3 regions of the Sphingobium sp. YBL2 genome follow, and region 2 is predicted to be linked to each of the others. Evidence: predicted binding sites of a transcription regulator. Region 2 holds the regulator's gene; each other region holds the start of a gene.
What was found. Region 2 encodes LexA, which represses DNA repair genes until DNA is damaged. Its sites were predicted from a motif close to GTTCCNCNCTTGTTCT; they were not measured.
Positions count from the first base shown of each region.

Region 1: the regulator LexA is predicted to act here: its motif matches at 2,417-2,432, upstream of TZ53_RS21375 (ImuA family protein).
Region 3: the regulator LexA is predicted to act here: its motif matches at 1,798-1,813, upstream of TZ53_RS17355 (ATP-dependent helicase).

Region 1 is NZ_CP010954.1:4,614,700-4,620,082, reverse strand. Features, by position in the region: gene TZ53_RS21385 (cytochrome c oxidase subunit I) at 1-1,346, opposite strand, end outside; gene TZ53_RS21380 (cytochrome c oxidase subunit II) at 1,346-2,215, opposite strand; gene TZ53_RS21375 (ImuA family protein) at 2,439-3,284, shown strand; gene TZ53_RS21370 (Y-family DNA polymerase) at 3,181-4,770, shown strand; gene TZ53_RS21365 (error-prone DNA polymerase) at 4,767-5,383, shown strand, end outside.
Region 2 is NZ_CP010954.1:3,281,290-3,286,672, reverse strand. Features, by position in the region: gene moaC (cyclic pyranopterin monophosphate synthase MoaC) at 1-20, shown strand, start outside; gene TZ53_RS15190 (molybdopterin molybdotransferase MoeA) at 17-1,198, shown strand; gene TZ53_RS27185 (hypothetical protein) at 1,283-1,441, opposite strand; gene lexA (transcriptional repressor LexA) at 1,595-2,281, shown strand; gene TZ53_RS15180 (ComEC/Rec2 family competence protein) at 2,218-4,416, opposite strand; gene gltX (glutamate--tRNA ligase) at 4,464-5,383, shown strand, end outside.
Region 3 is NZ_CP010954.1:3,767,307-3,772,689, forward strand. Features, by position in the region: gene TZ53_RS17355 (ATP-dependent helicase) at 1-1,726, opposite strand, end outside; gene TZ53_RS17360 (GFA family protein) at 1,833-2,228, shown strand; gene TZ53_RS17365 (hypothetical protein) at 2,365-2,838, shown strand; gene rsmD (16S rRNA (guanine(966)-N(2))-methyltransferase RsmD) at 3,046-3,594, opposite strand; gene TZ53_RS17375 (pseudouridine synthase) at 3,654-4,565, opposite strand; gene TZ53_RS17380 (response regulator) at 4,727-5,185, shown strand; gene TZ53_RS17385 (AmpG family muropeptide MFS transporter) at 5,279-5,383, shown strand, end outside.

The DNA of each region.
Region 1 (5,383 bases), 1.3 Mb from region 2:
CCCAGGAAAGTGATCCAGAAATGGAGCTTCCCCAAAGTTTCGTTCCACATCCTGCCGAATATCTTGGGATACCAGTGATAGATGGCGCCGAATATCACCAGAACCGGAGACACGCCCATCACCATATGGAAATGCGCGACGACAAAGAAAGTGTCGGACAACGGCACATCGACACTGACATTGCCCAGAAACAGCCCCGACAGCCCGCCGTGGATGAAGGTGAAGATGAAGGCGATGGCGAACAGCATCGGCACCCGCAAATGGATGTCGCCGCGCCACAGGGTCAGCAGCCAGTTATAGACCTTGATCGCCGTCGGAATGGCGATGATCAAAGTCGACGTGGCGAAGAAGAACCCGAAATAGGGATTCATGCCGCTCACATACATATGATGCGCCCATACCAGGAAGCTCAGCGCCCCGATGATCACGATCGCCCACACCATCATGCGATAACCGAAGATATTCCGCCGCGCATGGACGCTGATCAGGTCCGACACGATGCCGAAGGCGGGCAGGGCGACGATATAGACTTCGGGATGGCCGAAGAACCAGAAGAGATGCTGGAAGAGGAGGGGGCTGCCGCCCTGCGTCGGGGTGATCGCACCCATCGACTGCATGGTGGGCATGAAGAAGCTGGTGCCCGCCAGATGATCGAACAGCATCATGATCGCCGCGACGAACAAGGCCGGAAAGGCCAGCAGGCCCATCACCGAAGCGGTGAAGATGCCCCACACCGACAGCGGCATCCGCATCAGCGTCATGCCCCTGGTCCGCGCCTGCAACACCGTGGTCACATAATTCAACCCGCCCATGGTGAAGGCCGCGACGAAGATGGCGAGGCTGACCAGCATGGTCACGATGCCCCATTGATGCCCCGGCGTCCCCTCGCTGATCGCCTGCGGCGGATAGAGCGTCCATCCCGCCCCGGTCGGCCCGCCCGGCACGAAGAATCCCGCCACCAGCACGATCACCGACAGCAGATAGAACCAGAAGCTCAGCATGTTGACGAAGGGGAACACCATGTCCCGCGCCCCGATCATCAGCGGGATCAGATAATTGCCGAAGCCGCCCAGCAGCAGCGCCGTCAGCAGATAGACCACCATGATCATGCCGTGCATCGACACGAATTGCAGATAATTATCAGGCTGGATCGCCGGAAAAGCCCCCGGAAACCCAAGCTGCAACCGCATCAGCGCCGACAGCACCAGCGCCACCAGCCCGATCCCGATGGCGGTGCAGCTATATTGGATGGCGATGACCTTGTGATCCTGGCTCCAGACATATTTGGTGACCCAGCTATGCGGATGATGCAGCGGGCGCAGGTCGTCGGCCAGGGTGGTAGCCATCAGCGAATGCTCCAGGAGGCAGGGACGATACAGGCATTGGCCTTGATCAGCAGGATCGACATGGCGGCCGGCGGCGCCTCCGCCAGAATCTGTCCGAAGCTGCTCTGCTGCGCCTGCCATTGCGCGAAGGCCTGGGGCGTCTCCACCACCACCTTGCCGCGCATCGCATGGTGGCCGGTGCCGCACAGTTCGGCGCAGAGGATGTCGAACGTGCCCGTCTTGGTCGGGGTCAGCCAGAAATAGGTGACGATGCCGGGTACGAGGTCCATCTTGGCCCGGAATTCCGGCACATAGAAGTCGTGCAGCACGTCCTTGGAGCGCAGCACGATCTTCACCGGCTTGCCGACCGGCAGATGAAGGTCGCCGCTTTCCACCAATATGTCATCCCGGCCGAACGGGTCGAGCGGATCGAGGCCCAGCCCATTGTCGGGGGTGATATATTTGACCCCCGCCGCACCCAGCACGCCATCCGGACCGGGATAGCGGAAGGACCATTGCCATTGCTGGCCGACCGCCTCGATGACGGTGGCTTCTTTCGGCACCGAGACATATTTGCCCCAGGCCGCGAGCCCCGGCGCCAGCATGCCGGCGATGCCGATGGCGGTCCAGAATGTCAGCCGCCTTTCCAGCGAAGGGTTTTCCGGCTCATAATGGGCGCGATGGCCGGGGCGATGGCGATATTTGACCAGCGCCCAGGCAAGGAACAGGTTCAGCCCGACAAAGGCCGCCCCGCATATCCAGAGCGTCACGTCGAGCGCGGAATCGATCGATCCCCAATTGGATGCGATGGGCGTGCGCCACCATGGACTGAACAGGTGAAAGGCGACCGAACCGACCACGAGCATGGCGATGGCTACCGCAACCGGCACAAGCCCTCTCCCACATTGGCAGGCGCTCGCAGCCTTTCAGTCCGGCATTTCGAGTCGCCTCGGTAACACCCGCCGCGACAACTTACAGAAAAAGCGCTGACGGGGGAAGCGTTTGGGAAATTGTGGGGTGCGAGCGTCGCCAGCGCCTTTTCCGGCTCGGGCCTTCACGGTCGATTGACAGCGCCTGTCATTGCGGCGAAAAGAACAAACAGGGAACGAATATATGGCTGAGTCGGTGAAGACCCTCGCCGCCCTCAGGCGGCATATCGCATCGCTGGAGGGCGTTCCAGCCTCCCAGCCCCATGCGCGGGTGGAAACCGGCTATGCGCCGCTCGACCTGGCGCTGGACGGCGGTCTGGCGCGGGGTCGGGTGCATGAATTCTTCGCCGCGACAGAGGAAGGGGGGGCGGGGGCTGGGCTGGCCCTGATCCTCGCGCGGCTGGCGGCGGGGGAGGCGCCCCTGCTCTGGCTGCGCACGATGGCGGCGGGCCGGGCGGGGGGCATGCCCTATGGCCCCGGACTGGCCGCATTGGGCATCGATCCCGCCCGGTTGCTGATCGGCGCGATGGCCGATGACGCCATGCTGCTGCGAGCGGCGGTCGACGCGCTGCGATGCCCCGCTTTGGGCGCACTTGTGGTGGAATTGCGCGGGCCGGCGCCCTTGCTCGACCTGACAGCCAGCCGGCGGCTGGCGCTGGCGGCGGAGTCGTCCGGCGTCACGGCTTTCCTGTTGCGGGTGGGCGGCGATCCGGTGCCTAGCGCGGCGGACACGCGCTGGCGCGTTGCGGCGGCGCCCTCTCTGCCCTTGCCGGGAAACGGGCCGGGCAGAAGCGCCTTCGACCTTGGCCTGTTGCGACGGCGGGCGGGACGGGACGGGCTCGGCTGGCGGCTGGTCTGGGACAATGGCCGGGGCATGTTTGAAGGAAGTGGAGGTGGGCGCGATGAACGCCATGGCCTTGGACAGGATGGCAGCGGACGGGAGGGCGGAGGACGCGATGGGCAAGCGCCGCTATCTGGCGCTGTGGTTTCCGTTCCTGCCGATCGACCGGCTTCGGATCGCGCGGCCTGATCTCTGGGCGCAGGGCGAAGGTCCCGCAGCCGTCGTCGAACAGGTGCGCGGCGCGATGCGGCTGGCCACGCTCGACGCCGACGCTCTCGCGCTGGGCCTGACGCCGGGCATGACGCTGGCCGATGCGCGTGCGCGGGAACCGGACCTGCGCGTGTTCGATGCCGATCCCCATGGCGATCAGGACTGGCTGGAGCGGCTCTGCGACGGTTGTTCCCGCTACACGCCGGTTGCGGCGCTGGATTCACCCTTCGGTCTGATGCTCGACATTACCGGCTGCGCGCATCTCTGGGGCGGGGAGGAGATGCTGGCGCGCGAGGCGGCCGAACGGCTGGAGCGTCATGGCATGCGGGTGCGCCATGCCCTTGCCGGAACGGCGGAGGGTGCGCATGCGCTGTGCCGTTTTCCGGTGGGCGCGGCGGCGGACGAGGATGCGGCGCTGCGCCGCCTGCCGGTCGAGGCGTTGCGGCTGGAGGATGAAAGCGCGGTGGCGTTGCGCCGCTCGGGACTGCGGACCGTGGGCGATCTGGCGGCGCGGCCGGCGGCGGTCCTGGCGTCGCGCTTCGGTGAGGCGGCGGTGGACGCGCTGCACGCTTTGCTGGGATTGGGGAGGCGGCCTCTTGCACCCCGGCGGTCGCGTCCCGCGATCCGGATCGAGCGGCGTTTTGCCGAGCCGATGGGCAGCACCGCCTTTGCCCTCCGGACGCTGGAGGAGATGGCGGCCGAGGTGGGGGAGCGGCTCAGCGAACGCGGGCAAGGCGGTCGACGGTTCGAGGCGCTGTTCTTCCGCAGCGACGGCCTTGCCTTTCCCTTGCGGGTGGAAACCAGCCTGCCGGTGCGGGACGCGCCCGCTATCATGCGGCTGGTGCAGGAACGGATCGATGCGCTGTCCGATCCGCTCGATCCCGGTTTCGGCTTCGACATGCTGCGCCTCACCGTGCCGCAGGCGGAGCCGATGGCGCCGACGCAACTGGCGCTGGAAGGGGGAGAGGCGCGTCGCGAGGAAAGCGTCGCGGCTCTGGTCGACCGGCTGTCGATCCGGGCAGGCCGGGCTCGCATCCAGCGGCTTCACCCGAAGGACAGCCATATCCCCGAACAGGCCCAGCTTGCCCTGCCCGCCGTGGAAAGCCGCGCCCCCATGAACTGGCCGCAAGAGGGGCAGGAGGGGGAGCCGCCCATGCGCCCGCTGCATCTGTTCGATCCGCCGCAGCCGATCGACGTGGTGGCCGAGGTGCCCGATGGTCCGCCCCATCGCTTCCGCTGGCGCAAGGCATTGCATGAAGTGACGCGCTATGAAGGCCCCGAACGCATCGCGCCCGAATGGTGGACGGCCAGGGACGGCGCGCTGGAGGGCGAGAGCGTGGGGCTGACCCGCGACTATTACCGGGTCGAGGATGCGCGCGGGCGGCGCTACTGGATATTCCGCAACGGGCTTTACGGCGCCGAAGCGGAACATCCCGGCTGGTACATCCATGGCCTGTTCGCATGAAGCGCCACGCCAAGGGTCCAGACCCGTCCAGGCCCAAATCCATCGACCGGCGTGAACTGAATGCGCTGGAGGCTGCGCGGGAAAAGGGGCGGCGCGGGTCGCACGGCGAATCTCCGCCGATCGGGCCGGCAGAGGCGCCTCCCTTTGCCGAGTTGGTGGCGGCGACCAATTTCTCCTTCCTGCGCGGCGCATCCCATCCGCAGGACATGGTGACGCGCGCCATCGCCCTGGGGCTTGTGGGGCTGGGCATAGCCGACCGCAATAGCGTCGCCGGGGTGGTCCGCGCCCATGTCGCGCGCAAGCGCTGGCCCGAACGGATGCGCGCCGCTTTGCTGGAGGCGCGCAAGGAAGCGGGGCAGCCGCTGGAACTCAGCGAAGAGGAGGAGCGCGCCTGCCGGACCGACCTGCGGCTGGTCGTCGGCGCAAGGCTGGTCTTCGTGGATGGAACGCCGGACATCGTCGCCTATCCCGCGACGCGGCGGGGTTGGGGCGAACTCACCAAATTGCTGACCGTCGGCAATCTCCGTTCGGTGAAGGGCGACTGTATCCTGCGCTATGAGGATCTGACCGCCTATCTGGACGATCTGCTGCTGATCGTGATGCCTGGCTCCAC
Region 2 (5,383 bases):
GGGACGGGCCGGCATCATGAGCCTGCTTCCGGTCGCGGAGGCGCAGAGCCGCCTGATGGCGCTGGCAAGGCCGCTGCCGACGGAGCATATGCCCATTCCCGCCTGCGCCGGACGATGGCTGAAGGAAGATGTCGTTGCGCTGCGTGATCAGCCCTGGGCCGATCTTTCCGCCATGGACGGCTATGCCGTGCGCGCCGCCGAATGGCCCGGGCCATGGCAGGTCGCCGGCGAAAGCGCGGCGGGCGGCCCGCCGCCTCCGCCCCTCGAACCCGGCCAGGCCTGCCGCATCTTCACCGGCGCGCCCTTGCCGCAGGGCGCCGACAGCATCCTGATTCAGGAAAACGCCGCGCGCGAGGGGGACATGCTGCGCGGACTGGAGGAGGCGCTGACGAAGGGCCGCCATGTGCGTCCGGCCGGTTCCGACTTCCGCAAGGACGGCCTTTTGCTGAAGGCCGGCAGCGCATTGGGGGCGGCGCAGATCGCGCTCGCCGTGCTGGGCGGGCATGGGACGCTGCCCGTATCGCGCCGGGCGCGGGTCGCCCTGCTCTCGACAGGCAACGAACTCGTGCCCCCCGGTGCGCCGACGCAGCCCGGCCAGCTTCCCTCCTCCAACGCGCCCATGCTGGCCGCCCTGCTCGCCGGCCTTTCCTGCGATGTCATCGATCTGGGGATCGTGCCGGACGATCTCCCCGGCCTGGTCGAGGCCTTTGCCCGCGCCAGCCAGGCGGACATCATCGTTTCGACCGGCGGCGCATCGGTGGGCGATCACGACATCGTCCGCCCGGCTTTCGTCCAGGCCGGGGGTTCGCTCGATTTCTGGAAGATCCGCATGCGTCCGGGCAAGCCGTTGATGGCGGGGACATTGGGTTCCGCCGTCTTCCTGGGCCTGCCGGGCAATCCGGTATCGGCCTTCGTGACGGCAACGCTGTTCCTGTTGCCGCTGGTCCGCAATATGATGGGCGCGGCATCGCCCCTGCCCCGCACCGCGCCGGCGACGCTCGCCGCGCCGCTGCCCGCCACGGGGGAACGCGACGATTACCTCCGCGCGTTCCGCACGGAAGCGGGCATCGTTTCCGTGACATCGCAGGACAGCGCCGCCACCGCGGCCATGGCGATGGCCGACTGCCTCATCCTGCGCCCCGCCGGCTCTGCTCCGGCTGCCGCCGGCGATCACGTCACGGTTCTTCCCCTCGCATAAGGAAAGGGGCCGCCGCGCGACCCCTTCCAGTGCAGTCCTGACGGATGGCGGCGATGTCAGCCCTGCTGGACCGCCGCCGTTCCTTCAGCGCTGCTGCTTGCCGGGCGACTTGTCCTGACGGCGTTCATCGCCCATCTGGCCCTGCCGGTCTTCCTGCTGCTGCTGGCGTCCACCCTGGCTGGAGCGGTCGCCGCCCTGCTGGTCGCGACGTTGACCGCCGCCCTGGTTGTTCTGGTTGGCCATCTTTCTCTCCTATTCACCTTCTTCGTGGAAGGCAGGCGTTAAACGGCCTGCGGCCTTCCGCGTTCCAGCAAAAGCGCCCAACGGTTAGGCGCTTGACTTACCCCGTTCCGTTTCCTATGCGTTCTCCATCCGTTCCAAGGAGGGCAAGGCGAGATGTTGACACCCAAGCAACAGGAATTGCTGAGCTTCATTCAGACCCGGCTGGAGGAGGGAGGCGTATCCCCCTCTTTCGAGGAGATGAAGGAAGCGCTGGACCTGCGGTCCAAATCCGGCATCCACCGCCTGATCAATGCGTTGGAGGAACGCGGTTTCATCCGCCGCCTGCCCAATCGCGCCCGCGCACTGGAAGTGCTCAAGCTGCCCGATGCCATGCATCGCGCTCCCAAGGTCGTCGTGCCTGCCAAGCCGCCGCTGACGCCCGGTCCGGTGGCCAGCAGGCCCCCGGTCGCCGCCAACGACATATTGGAGATTCCGCTGCACGGCCGGATCGCGGCGGGCGTGCCGATCGAGGCGCTGGAGGGGCAGAACATGCTTTCCGTTCCTGCCGCGCTGCTGGGCACCGGGGATCATTATGCGCTGGAAGTGGCGGGGGATTCAATGGTCGAAGCGGGCATTCTGGACGGCGATTTCGCGCTTATCCAGCGCACCGACGTCGCGCGCGAGGGGCAGATCGTGGTCGCCCTGATCGACGAAAATGAAGCGACGCTGAAATATTTCCGGCGTGAGGGTCCGAAGGTCAGGCTCGATCCCGCCAACAGCGCCTATGAACCGCAGATCTACGACCCTCGGCAGGTCCGCATCCAGGGCAAGCTGGCCGGGTTGCTGCGCCGATATAACTGATGCTTCCTGTATTCGCGCGGCCGGCGGGAAGACCGCGCGACCCAGGGGTGCTCGTCATGCCACGCCTTCGCGCTGCGCATGGTGCCATGGTCCAGATCGATGGTCAGGCCACCCGTCCTGGCGAGGAAGTGTCGATCCACCTTCAGCCAGCGTGGGCGACAGGCGCCCGGCAGGCGGCGGTCGCTGACGACGATGTCTGAATAGGCGCAATCCCGCGCCAGTATCGCATTATCGATCCTCACGCTGCTTCGCGTCAGCAACAGGTTCCAGTTCCGGCCCCCTCCCTTCAGGCGAACGGCGCATAGATCGGGAGAACAGCGGGCCTGGGGCAGCGCCGTCAATGCCTGCAAGATACCGTCATAACCCGCGCTTTCCGCCATGACGTCGCGCGCATAGCCGCCGGCTCGCGCCCGCAGCATCGCCATGCCGCCATCGGCAGTGCGCACCGCGACATGCCGGCCGTCCCCGCTTATCAATATGGCGGGCATCGGGCTGGTCAGGACCATCATGACGCCGGTGGTCACGGGCATCAGACCCGCCCAGCGCCACCGGCTTCGCCATAGCAGGCACCACAGCATGCCCAGCAGCATCAGGCCGAACACTACGCCCGACTGGGCGGGCGCCAGTACCACCGCCCAAGGGCTGGACGCCACGCCATGGGCAATCAGCAACAGCAGGTCGATCGATCGCGCGGCAAGCCACCAGAAGGGCGCACCCCACCCGCCTAGGTCCAGCAGCAAGGCCGTCGCCTCCAGCGGCATGACCACCAGGGTCGTAAGCGGTATGGCCACCAGATTGGCGATCGATCCCAACATGCCCGCCTTGTGGAAATGGAACAGCGCTATCGGCGCCAGCACCAGCTCCACGACCAGGCCGGTCGCCAGCATGCCCGCAAGATTGCGCCCGATCCGGCGCCCCACCCCTTCGCCACGCGGCGCGAGAAAGGCGCGGAAGGCCGAATGCTCGCCCAGCGACACCAAGGCTATCACGGCCGCGAAGCTCATCTGGAAACTCGGCCCCACCAGTGCTTCTGGCCAGAGGATCAGCACCACCAGCGCCCCTGCCGCCACGAGCCTGAGCGTGATCGCGTCCCGCCCCATCGCCAGTCCGCCCAGCACAAGCAGGGCAGCGACGCAGGATCGCACGGTCGGCACCTCTGCGCCGGTCAGAAGCGTATAGCCGATGCCCGCCAGAGCGCCGCCGCCCGCGGCCAGCAGCATCAGCGGCCAGTCGAGAGCCGCCCGGCGGCTGAGCGCCATCAGCCGCATCAACAGGAAGATCACCGCAGCGATCAGGGCCGTGACATGCAGACCGCTGATCGACAGCAGATGCGCAAGGCCGCTCCGACGCATCGCCTCCGCATCTGCCTGCGCGATTGCGCCCTGATCACCCGTGGCCAGGGCAGCGGCGATGCCGGCGCCCTGTCCCGGAACGCGCTCCAGGATATGCTCGAACAGACGCGCCCTCAACCGGGGGCCGGCCGTGGCCGGCCGCAGGACCGTGAGCGGCGGCAGCACACGCCCGGTCGCGCCGACGCCCTCGAAATAGGCGCGGCGCGCAAAATCATAGCCGCCCGGCAGGCTGGGCGGCGCAGGCGGCATCAGCCTTGTGCGGAAGGCTATGATGGCTCCCTCCCCGACCCCCGGCGGCATCGACGCATCGTCAAGATTGACGCGCACCAGGGGCGGCAGGGCAGGCACGCCGACAGGCCGGACCAGCACGCGACTCATGTGCTGCGCGGGCAGCCTTTCGACCGACCGGACCTCCCCCTTCAGCGAGATGAAGGCGGGGCGGTCGAGGGGCGGCGATCCGACGATCGTCGCTTTCCCCCAGACCAGCAGGCACCCCGCACAGGCAAGAATGCCACCGACGACGATCGCCTGACGCACCCGGCCACCGGGCGGCAAAAGCAGCGCGGCGCAGGCGACCGCAAGCGTCACGCAGCAAAAGGCCAGCCATTCCAGCCGATTAGGCAGAAGGAACCAGGCCGCGATTCCCGCAGCCAGGGCGACCGGAACCCATAGCGGCAACCGTTCGCGCTCCTCCTCCAGCCACAGCTCCACGCCGCGCCAAATCCGCGCTGCTTTCCCCCGGGCCGAACTGACAACGGAGGTTTGTCGTGGCTCGAAAGCCATGCTAGGGGGCGTCGCGATCATGGATGGGTCGGGTGGTATCCGGGCGAATGGCAGGGAATGAAACGGTGAGTGCTACAGGTTCGAACAAGCAGGTAGTAACCCGTTTTGCGCCGTCGCCTACCGGTTTTCTTCACATCGGCGGCGCGCGCACCGCACTATTCAACTGGCTGTTCGCGCGTCATCACGGCGGCAAGTTCCTGCTGCGGATCGAGGACACCGACCGGGCCCGCTCCACCGAGGAAGCGGTCGCCGCCATCTTCGACGGGCTGGAATGGCTGGGGCTGGGCGGCGACGAACCGGCGGTCTTCCAGTTCGAGCGCACGCCACGCCATGCCGAAGTGGCGAACCAGATGCTCGCCTCCGGCCATGCCTATCGCTGCTATGCGACACCCGAGGAACTGGCGGAACTGCGCGAGCGGCAGCGCGCCGCCAAGCAGCCGATGCGCTATGACGGGCGGTGGCGGGACCGCGATCCTTCCGAGGCCCCGGAAGGCGCGCCCTTCGTCATCCGCCTGAAAGCGCCGCGCGAAGGCGAGACGGCGATCGAGGACGCCGTGCAGGGCCGCGTCGTCGTCCAGAATGCGGAGCTGGACGACATGATCCTGCTGCGTTCGGACGGCACGCCCACCTATATGCTGGCGGTGGTGGTCGACGACCATGACATGGGCGTCACCCATGTCATTCGCGGCGACGACCATCTCAACAATGCGTTCCGCCAGCTAGGCATCATAAAGGCGATGAATTGGGAAGAGCCCATCTACGCCCATATCCCGCTGATCCATGGGGCCGACGGCGCGAAGCTGTCCAAGCGGCACGGCGCGCTTGGCGTCGATGCCTATCGCGACGAGTTGGGCATGCTGCCCGAAGCGGTGTTCAACTATCTGCTGCGACTCGGCTGGGGCCATGGCGACGAGGAGATCATTTCCCGCGAGCGTGCGGTGGAACTCTTTGATATTTCAGGTGTCGG
Region 3 (5,383 bases), 490 kb from region 2:
CCCACCCCGCGAGGAAGACCGTGTCGAACTCCAGCCCCTTGGCGGCGTGGATGGTCATGATCGTGACCTTGCGCTCGTCCTGTTGCGCCTCATTGTCCATGACGAGGCTTACATGCTCCAGGAATGCGCCCAGCGTCTCATATTCCTCCATGGCGCGGGTCAGTTCGTTGAGGTTCTCCAGCCTTCCCGCGCTTTCGGCGGTGCGTTCGGCCTGGAGCATGGCGGTGTAGCCGCTTTCGTCCAATATCTGTCGGGCCAGTTCGGCATGGGGAAGTTGCACCGCGCGGTCCCGCCAGCGGGCGAGATCGCCGATGAAGGCGCCAAGGCTGCGGCGGGCCTGCGGCGTCATCTCGTCCGTGTCGAGGATTCGCGCGGCGGCGAGGGCAAGCGGAACGCCCTCCGCCCGGGCAAGCCGATGCAGCTTTTCCACGGCCTTGTCGCCCAGGCCGCGCTTGGGGACGTTGACGATCCGTTCGAACGCCAGGTCATCGGCGGGCTGATTGACCAGGCGAAGATAGGCGAGCGCGTCCCGGATCTCGGCGCGTTCATAGAAGCGGAAGCCGCCCACGATGCGATAGGGCAGGCCGATCTGGATGAAGCGGTCTTCGAACTCGCGCGTCTGGTGCTGGGCCCGGACGAGGATGGCGACCCCCTCCAGCGATTGGCCGCTGCGTTCGATCGATTCGATCTCGTCGCCCACGCGCCGCGCTTCCTCCGGCCCGTCCCAGACGCCGATGATGCGGACCTTCTCGCCCACGTCGATGTCGGTCCAGAGCGTCTTGCCCAGGCGATTGCCATTTTCCGCGATCACTCCTGACGCAGCGCCCAATATATGGGGTGTCGAGCGATAATTCTGTTCCAGCCGGACGATCTTCGCGCCGGGAAAATCCTTTTCGAACCGCAGGATATTGGCGACTTCCGCCCCCCGCCATGAATAGATAGACTGGTCGTCGTCTCCCACACAGCAGATGTTCTTGCGCTGCTGGGCGAGCAGGCGCAGCCACAGATACTGGCTGCTGTTGGTGTCCTGATATTCGTCCACCATGATATAGCGGAAGCGCTGCTGATAGCTTTCCAGCACGTCCCGATGGCGTTTCAGAATCGTCAGAACATGCAGCAGCAAGTCCCCGAAATCGCAGGCATTCACGTCCCGAAGACGCGCCTGATAGGCGGCGTAGAGCTTCTGCCCCTTTCCGTTGGCATAGCCCTCGCTCTCGCCGGCGCCGATTTCCTCCGGCGTCAGCCCCTTGTTCTTCCACTGGTCGATGAGGCCGGCGAGCTGGCGTGCGGGCCAGCGCTTCTCGTCGATTCCCTCCGCCTGGATGAGCTGCTTCATCAGGCGAAGCTGATCGTCCGTGTCGAGGATGGTGAAATTGGATTGCAGCCCCACCAGTTCGGCATGGCGGCGCAGCATCTTCGCGGCGATGGCGTGGAAGGTGCCCAGCCAGGGCATGCCTTCGACGGCGGGGCCGATCATCCGACCGACGCGTTCCCGCATTTCGCGCGCCGCCTTGTTGGTGAAGGTGACTGCGAGGATTTCCGAAGGATAGGCCCGACGGGTGGCGATCAGATGGGCGAGGCGAGCGGTGAGCGCTGCCGTCTTGCCCGTGCCGGCGCCTGCAAGCACCAGCACCGGCCCCTCGGTCGTGAGCACGGCCTCCCGCTGGGGTTCGTTCAGCCCCTGGAGATAGGGGGGATCGTCGGGGGAGGGAGCGGGCAGAGTCATGCGCTATCAACTAGGATGCCGGGCGGGAAGCGGCAAGGGCGGGCGGCCCTTGCACCGTTGCTCCTTCTATGAGAACAAAAGGCGAATCATGCAAGGAGTAAAGGCCATGTTCTCGGGGCGGTGCCAATGCGGGGCGATCCATTACGAAGCGCAGGGCGAGCCGGCCTATAGCGCGCTGTGCCATTGTTCGGATTGCCGGAAAAGCGCGGGCGCGCCGATGGTGGGCTGGGCCCTGTTCCCTGAAGAACAGGTGACGGTGACGGGTCGGCCGGTGGCATACCGGTCCTCCGACAATGTGACGCGGGAATTTTGCGGAACCTGCGGTACGGGCCTTTTCTACCGCAATGCCGCCGTTTTCCCCGGCATGATCGACATCCAGACCGGAACGCTGGACGACCAGTCGAACCTGCCGCCAGCCATCCACGTCCAATTTGCCGAGGCTGCGCCATGGATGGAGGGCGCGCATCAACTGCCCAAGTTCCAGCGCTACCCCGAGGCCTGAGGCCGACGGGCAGGATCGTCTGGCGGCGCATCCGCAACGGCTCGTCGCCCGGGCCGGAACGCAGGCATCGCGCATCCGGTTCTTTGTTCAGCCCAAACGGCAGAACGGGGCGAGAACAAAGGAAAGGATGATCCCGATGAAATCGATCCTGTTGGCAGGTGCGGCCATATTGGCCTTCGGCACCGGCGTTACCGGCATTGCGATCGCGCAGGACATGCCGGCTTCGGCGCAGCCGCCCGCCGCCGATACGCCGCCTCCGCCCGACCAGGGCGCGACGCCTGCGACGCCGGCGACCCCCGCCGAACCGGGAGCGACGCCAGCCAGCCCGGCCACTCCGGCGACGCCCGCGACACCGCCCCCAGCCGCCGATCCCAATGCGGGGCAGCCGACCGGAGCCGTGCCGCCGGACACGGGCATGCAACCGGCTCCTGCCGGCGTTCCGCGTGATCCCTCCGCTCCTGTCGGAACCTCAGCCAATCCCGCGACCGTGGGTGGCAATATGACGCCGCCGCCGACCGAGCAGAAGGATTATCCGCTGTGCAGCAGGACCGTGCAGGATAGCTGCATCAACCGGAGCGAAGCGCCCAAGTCCATGCGCAAGCGGCGTTGATGCTTGCCAGGCCGGGCATGGCGGCGATCATGGTCGCCATGCCCGGTCCGGTCGCGCCGCCGGTCAGGCTGTGCCGGTCGAGCACCGTCAGCAAGGTCGCCGGGGCTGGTCCCGATATTCCGGTCGCAGCCTGGGTGCAATGCGCAGCCGCGGAGATGGCCCATGGTCATGTCCGTCGCGCCATCACTTTGCCCAATCCCCGCCGCACTATTCGGCGCGCTCCGTTGCGCGCAGCAGCGTCAGTCGGGCCTTTCCAACGTCACGGGTCGTCTCCACGGTAAAGCCCTTTACGGCCACATCCTCGCGCCGGTCGGTTTCGATGCTGATCCAGCTTGCGGGGCCGGTCCAGCCCAGGCGGCTCAGCTTGTCCAGCGCCACCATGCCAGCGCCGCTCTGATAGGGCGGATCCATGAAGATGAGGTCGAGCGGCTCGCTTGCCGGACCCAGCGACAGGACGCTGCTCTGGCGGATGTCGGGGCGGATGCCCAGCTTGTCGCCATTGGCCCGGATCGCGTCCAGCGCCGCGCGGTCCTGTTCCACGAAGATGCAGCTTGCCGCGCCGCGCGAGAGCGCTTCGAACCCCAGAGCGCCCGAGCCCGCGAAGAAATCGCCGACGCTCAGCCCCTCGAAGGAGCCGATCCGGCTCAGCAGCATGGAAAACAGGGTTTCCCGGGTGCGGTCCGCCGTAGGGCGTGTTGCGTCGCCCTTGGGGGCGGTAAGGGGGCGACCCCGCCATTGGCCTGCAATTATTCTCATGGGCTGGCTCGTTCCAGAAAAGAAGGGCCCCTCGACAGGCTCAGGGCGAACGGAGGGGGTCAGGGTTTCCCAAGGCTCTTGCGGAAGACGACCAGATCGTGCTGCCGCACTTCCTCGACCGCGCCGGATGCCAGCTCGCCCAGATGGAAGGGGCCGTAGCTGGTGCGGATCAACCGGTTCACCTGAAGCCCCAGATGTTCGAGCACGCGGCGGACTTCGCGGTTCTTGCCTTCGGTCAGCGTCATTTCGATCCACTGGTTGCGGCCGGTGCGGCGTTCCAGATTGGCCTCGATCCGGCCATAGCGTATGCCGTCTATCTCCAGCCCGTCGAACAGGTCCTCCAGCTGGTTCTGACTGACTTCACCGAAGGCGCGGGCGCGGTAGGTGCGCGGGACGCCGGTGGAGGGCAGCTCCATCTGCCGCTTGAACTCCCCATCGGTGGTGAGCAGCAGCAGGCCTTCGGTCGTCATGTCGAGCCGGCCGATCGGCATGACGCGCGGCAGGTCGGCGGGCAGCTTGTCATAAATGGTCGGACGGCCGCGGGGGTCGCGTTCGGTCGTCAGGAAACCCGCCGGTTTGTGGAAGAGGAACAGGCGCGCAGGTGCCGGTGCGGCGACCGGATTCCCGTCGACCGCGACGCCGTGCAGCGAAGTGAGGAGGGTGGCGGGGGTCGAAACCGCTTCGCCGTCGAGCGTGATCCGTCCCTCCTCGATCATCCGCTCGATCTCCCGCCGGGAGGCGACGCCTGCGCGGGCGAGCAATTTGGCGATGCGTTGCGGTTCGTTCTTGCCGCTGGCGGCGGCGGCAGCGCGGGCAGGATGGGGATTGGCGGGCTTTGCGGGCGCCGTCCTAGCCTTCTTGACGGGCGGGCGGGCCGGGCGTGATGCCGGCGCCGGTTTGGCGCCCGTCGGACGCCTGGGACCACCGGAGCCCGGCCGACGGGGCGGCCCAGATTTTTTCGGCGGTTCCACGGAAGAGTTCCTTTTCAAAACAGGGTGGCCTTCCCATATCCGGAAGGCCGGGAAATTGACGAATGGTGCTGTCCTTGCGCCCATGCGCCGGGACGACGGGAAACCCCTTCGGGGCCTTGCACGTTGGTCGGGTGAATGGCGCAAATGGGGCGGATCGGCAAATGTTTTTCGGGCTGGTAAAAGGGGAAGCCGAAGCGCGGGGGCGGCGCAAGGCCATACGCAGCGTGCTGGTGGTCGAGGATGAGCCGCTGGTCGCCTTCGACAATGAGCATGTGCTGGAAATGGCCGGCTATCGCGTGGCCGCTACCGTCGACGAATATGCCCATGCAGTCACCATCATGCAGGAGGAAAGCGTCGATCTGGTGATCGCGGACGTGACCCTGCATGGGGAGAAGACCGGCATCGATCTTGCGCGCTTTGCGGCGGGCAGAGGCGTGGCGGTATTGTTCGTGACGGGGGCCTGCCCTGTCGACGCGCGGGAAATGGCCCTGGGATGCCTGGCCAAGCCCTATGCGCCGCGCGATCTGCTGGCGGCGATCGATGTCGTGGATGCCCTGCTTCGGGGAAAGGCATTGCCCCGTTTTCCCGACGGTCTTCACCTGTTCGAGGACGCCGCCTGATCCGGGCCCGATATAAGATTGCCGGACGGCTTGCCTCCACCGCATTTGCCCATATGGTGGCCGGATAATCATTCCCGGGGGGCGCACCAATTTATGACCGACATCGCGAAGGGCTCGGCCAACTGGCTGGATGCGGTGAAGCCCTATGTGCAGAAGGCGCCTTTGGGGGCATTTTTTCTCGGCATATCGTCGGGCTTT